DNA from 2 places in the Micromonospora sp. CNZ309 genome. Region 1 is predicted to be linked to the other one. Evidence: riboswitches for the same ligand, from Rfam matches in the RefSeq annotation. Region 1 holds a riboswitch; the other holds the start of a gene.
What was found. A riboswitch is a leader RNA that binds a small molecule or an ion and turns the genes downstream of it on or off. The one in region 1 is predicted to bind thiamine pyrophosphate.
Positions count from the first base shown of each region.

Region 2: linked by a shared signal. The riboswitch ahead of thiE (thiamine phosphate synthase) and the one ahead of CLT72_RS14680 (ECF transporter S component) in region 1 are both predicted to bind thiamine pyrophosphate.

Region 1 covers NZ_PJNG01000001.1:3,599,486-3,601,946, forward strand. Annotated here, with positions in the region: gene CLT72_RS14675 (permease) at 1-606, opposite strand, end outside; TPP riboswitch at 809-914, shown strand; gene CLT72_RS14680 (ECF transporter S component) at 988-1,581, shown strand; gene CLT72_RS14685 (ABC transporter ATP-binding protein) at 1,690-2,461, shown strand, end outside.
Region 2 covers NZ_PJNG01000001.1:4,283,194-4,285,654, reverse strand. Annotated here, with positions in the region: gene CLT72_RS17760 (DUF559 domain-containing protein) at 1-841, opposite strand, end outside; TPP riboswitch at 963-1,071, shown strand; gene thiE (thiamine phosphate synthase) at 1,066-1,692, shown strand; gene thiO (glycine oxidase ThiO) at 1,686-2,461, shown strand, end outside.

The sequences.
Region 1 (2,461 bases):
CCCGCGCGAGCCGTCCGCCAACTCCGGCCGGCGCGGCAGCCGGATCCAGTCGGCCCGGCCGAGGCGCAGCCACAGCCAGCCCATGGCCATCGCGACGAGCAGGCTCGCGACCGCCCGGCCGAGGACCATCGCCGGGTCGTCGGGGAAGGCCACGGCGGTGGCGGTCAGCACGATCGGGTTGATCGCCGGGGCGGCGAGCAGGAACGCCAGGGCGGCGGCCGGGGTGACCCCGCGCCGGATCAGCGACCCGGCGATCGGCACCGCCCCGCACTCGCAGCCGGGCAGCACCACGCCGGCCGCGCTGGCCACCGGCACCGCGAGCGCGGGATGACGCGGCAGTGCCCGGGCCCAGAACGACCGGGGCACGAAGACCGCGATCACCGCGGAGAGCAGCACCCCGAAGACGAGGAACGGCACGGCCTGCACCATGACCGAGACGAAGACGGTCGTCCAGGTCTGCAACCGGGGCGCCGACAGGGCCCGGGCGAACGGGTCGCGGAAGACGACCAGCAGGATCAGCAGGCCGGCGAGCACCTCCACCGACCCAATCCGCCGCTCCGGGCCGCGCGGCGCCGGCTTCTGCTCGCGTACGCCGGGGGCGGCCACGCCCACCGCGCCCGGGTGCGGCCCGTCCGGCGCGCGGTGCTCAGCCTCGGATGTCACGTACGTGTCCCTCTGCCGGGTTTCCCAGTGGCCGCCCGAGAGTACCGGGCCGGAATCGACGGCGTCGATCGAACGCGCTGGTGAGCTGGGGAAAGATCACTTTGCTGGTTGATCTTCAAAGGTGTTAGCGTCGGCGCGACAACTTCACATCCGACAGGGGAGCGCACAGCGCTGAGAGTGCGGGCACCGCCCGCAGACCCTCGAACCTGATCTGGGTAATGCCAGCGCAGGGAGTTCGGTCGACCTCCAGCCGCGTCGACGTCCGGCACGTTCCGGACGCGGCGTGCGTCTTCTCCTGGTTCTCGTTCGGGACTGGGAGCAATCATGCGAGACAACAACACCGCCACCCGGTGGCGTACGGTCGACGTCGTCGTCGCCGCGGTGATCGCGGTGGCCTTCGGCGTCATCTTCTGGGCCTGGGGCCTGCTGTGGCGGGCCGTCGACCCGGCGTTCGCGTTCTTCCCCGCCGGCCAGGCGATCATGTACGGCGTCTGGCTGGTCCCGGCCGTCCTCGGCGGCCTGGTGATCCGTAAGCCCGGCGCGGCGCTCTTCTGCGAGGCGGTGGCGGCGACGGTCTCGGCGCTGCTCGGCTCGGAGTGGGGCGGCATCACCATCGTCCAGGGCCTGATCCAGGGGCTCGGCGCCGAACTGGCCTTCGCCGCGTTCCGGTACCGCTCGTTCCGGCTGCCCACCGCGCTGATCGCCGGCGCGTCGACCGGTCTCGGCGCGGCGCTGTTCGACTTCTTCGTCTGGAACAGCGAGTACGCGCTGGGCAGCTACCGCATCCCGTACGCCCTGCTCACCATCGCCAGCGCCACGATCGTCGCGGGTGCCGGCGGCTGGGCCCTGACCCGCGCCCTGGCCACCACAGGCGCCCTGGACCGCTTCCCCGTCGCCCGCGACCGCACCCTGATCTGACCGGCCCGACGGAAGCGCGTTGATCATGAGGTTGACGGCGATGTGGATCTCCGTGGACGCCGTCAACCTCATGATCGACGCTCGCGGACGGGACGGGAGGGGGACGGCGTGGGGGCGGTGACGCTGCGCGGGTTCGGGTGGCGGCACGCCGGGCGACGGGCGTGGGCCGTACGCGGGGTCGACCTGCGCGTCGAGGCCGGCGAGCGGGTGCTGCTGCTCGGACCCTCCGGGGCCGGCAAGAGCACCCTGCTCGCCGCGCTGGCCGGGCTGCTGCCCGAGGACTCGGGCGAGCAGGAGGGCACCGTCGAGATCGACGGGCTCGACCCCCGCAAGGGCCGCGAACGGGTGGGCATCGTCTTCCAGGACCCGGAAACCCAGCTCGTGATGGCCCGCAGCGGCGACGACGTGGCGTTCGGGCTGGAGAACCGGGGCACCCCCGCCGGAGAGATCTGGCCCCGCGTCGACGAGGCGCTGATGCGGGTCGGCTTCCCGTACCCCCGGGACCGCCCCACCGCCGCCCTCTCCGGCGGCGAGCAGCAGCGGCTCGCCCTGGCCGGCGTACTGGCCCTGCGCCCCGGGTTGCTGCTGCTCGACGAGCCCACCGCCAACCTCGACCCGACCGGCGCCGCGCTGATCCGGACGGCCGTGGCCGGCGCCCTGCACGCCGACACCACGCTGATCCTGGTCGAGCACCGCGTCGCCGAGGCGCTGTCCCTGGTCGACCGGGTCGTCGTGCTCGAACCGGGCGGCGGCGTCCGCGCCGACGGCACGCCCGAGGCCGTCTTCGGTACGCACGGCGACGCGCTCGCCGACGAGGGCGTCTGGGTGCCCGGCCGCCCGGTGCCGCCCCGACACGCGACCGCGCCGCCCGGCGACGTGC
Region 2 (2,461 bases), 680 kb from region 1:
GGAGCACGTCGTCGGCGGTGAAGCGGAGGACGATCCAGCCGGCCGCGCGCAGCGCGTTCAGCCGGGCGACGTCCTGACGGAAGTGGGTGCGCTCCCGGTGGTGGTCGCCGTCGTACTCGACCGCGACGCGCAGGGCCGGCCACGCCAGGTCGACCCGGCCGACGAAGCGCCCGACGGCGTCGCGTACGTCGTGCTGGGCGATCGCGGGTGGTAGCCCCGCGTCGAGCAGGAGGAGCCGGAGACGGGTCTCCATCGGGGACTCGGCCAGCGGTTCCGCCAGGGCCAGGACCTCCCGCAGCAGGGACAGCCCGGGCCAACCGGGCCGCGCGTCGGCGTACGCGCGCAGCGTGGCGAGCTTCACCACCCGACGGTGCAGCAGCGCGTCCACGGCGACCAGAGCCTCGTCCCGAGGGGTCTGGCGGCCCAGGTCGAAGGCGGTGCGCAGGGGAGTGGTGACGGGCAGGCCGCCGAAGCGCGTACGGTCGGAGTCAGGCACCACGGATCGGGTCACCCGGAGACGAGGGTGGGGGTGCATCCGTGCGGCGCGTGGCAGCAGGACGGTGACCGGCGCGTCCCGGGCCAGCAGGTCGACGCCCCACAGGTACGCGGCGCTGCGGCCGGCGATCGCCCCGCCGATCGGCAGCGCCAGTGCGACCGCGTCGCACCACATGCGGTGGTCGTCGGCGCGGTAGCCGTCGCGGTGCACGTACACGTCAGGGTGGAGCCGCCGCCAGGACGGACCGCGCAGCATCGTCCAGGTCAGGAGGCCGTCGGCGATCGCGGTGCTGGCCCGGAACGGCAGGAAGGCCAGGCGGGGCGGTACCCGGGCGGCGGAGGGCATCCGGACAGCATCGCGTGACGGGACGGCCACGCGCCGCCCGTCCCTCGGGTTCGGGCGGTCGGTGTGAAATCCGCAGCTCGACCTTGGCGGATCCGGCGATCCGTCGTACGGTGACACCCGCAAGTGACCCACGGGAGCCCGGTACACCGGGCTGAGAGGGGGGCTGTGAGCCCCCGACCGTCGAACCTGATCCGGGTAATGCCGGCGCAGGGAGGAGTGTTGCCGTGCCGTCCCTCGGACGACTGCATCTCATCACCGACACCCGCCCCGGGCGGGATCCGCTCGCCGTGCTGCGGGCCGCCCTTCCGGTGGCCCGCGCGGAACTGGTCGTGCAGGTCCGGGTGACCGACGACGCCACCGACCGGGAGGCGTACGACCTGGCCCGCCGGGTCGTCGCGCTCTGCGCCCGGTACGACGCCGCCTGCCTGGTGAACGACCGGCTGCACGTGGCGCTGGCGGTGGGTGCCGCCGGTGGGCACGTCGGCGCGGACGACCTGCCGGTCGGGGCGGCCCGCCGGGTGCTCGGCGCGACGGCGGTGCTCGGCGCGACCGCCCGCGAGCCGGGTACGGCGGCCGAGGCGGTCGCCGCCGGAGCCAGCTACCTGGGCGTGGGCCCCTGCAACGCCACCAGCACCAAGGATGGGCTGCCGGCGCCGATCGGCCCGGCCGGGGTGCGCGCCGTCGCCGCCGCCGTGGACGTGCCGGTCGTCGCGATCGGCGGGGTGACCGCCGCCGACGTACCCGCGCTGCTGGCGGCCGGGGCGTACGGGGTGGCGGTGGTGGGGGCGCTCTCCGGGGCGGCCGATCCGGCCCGGGCGACGGCGGAGCTGCTGGGAGCCCTGGGGTGCTGAACCGGCCGGACGTCGCCGTGCTGGGGGCGGGACCGGTCGGGCTGGCGATCGCCTGGCGTTGCGCGCAGCGCGGACTGCGGGTCGTCGTGCACGATCCCGCCCCGGGCTCCGGCGCGTCCCGTGTGGCCGCCGGGATGCTCGCCCCGGTCGCGGAGGCGTACTTCGGCGAGCACGAGCTGACCGGGCTGCTGACCGCCTCCGCCGCCCGCTGGCCGGCGTTCGCCGCCGAGCTGACGGCCGCCACCGGCGTGGACGTCGGCTACCGGAGCGAGGGCACGCTGATGGTCGGGCTGACCGCCGACGACCTGGCCGAGGCGCGCCGGCTGTGGGCGCACCAGCAGGGGATCGGGCTGCCGGTGACGCCGCTGCGCCCGTCGGCGCTGCGGGACCGCGAGCCGGCGCTGGCCCCCCGGGTGCGCGGCGGGGCGTTCGCCGCCACCGACCACCAGGTCGACCCGCGCCGGCTGGTGCCGGCGCTGCGCGTGGCCGCCGAGCGGGCCGGCGCCGCGCTGGTGCCCGCCGCCGTGCGTGCCCTGTCCGACGTGGACGCCCGGGTCACGGTCGTCGCGGCCGGCTGCGGCGCGGCGGCCCTGACGGGACTGCCGGTGCGACCGGTGAAGGGGCAGGTGGTCCGGCTCCGCGCGCCCGGCGGCGGCGCGCCGGGCTTCCGGCACGTCATCCGGGGGTACGCCGACGGCGAGCACGTCTATCTCGTCCCCCGCGTCGACGGGGAGGTGGTGGTGGGCGCGACCGTCGAGGAGCGCTCCGA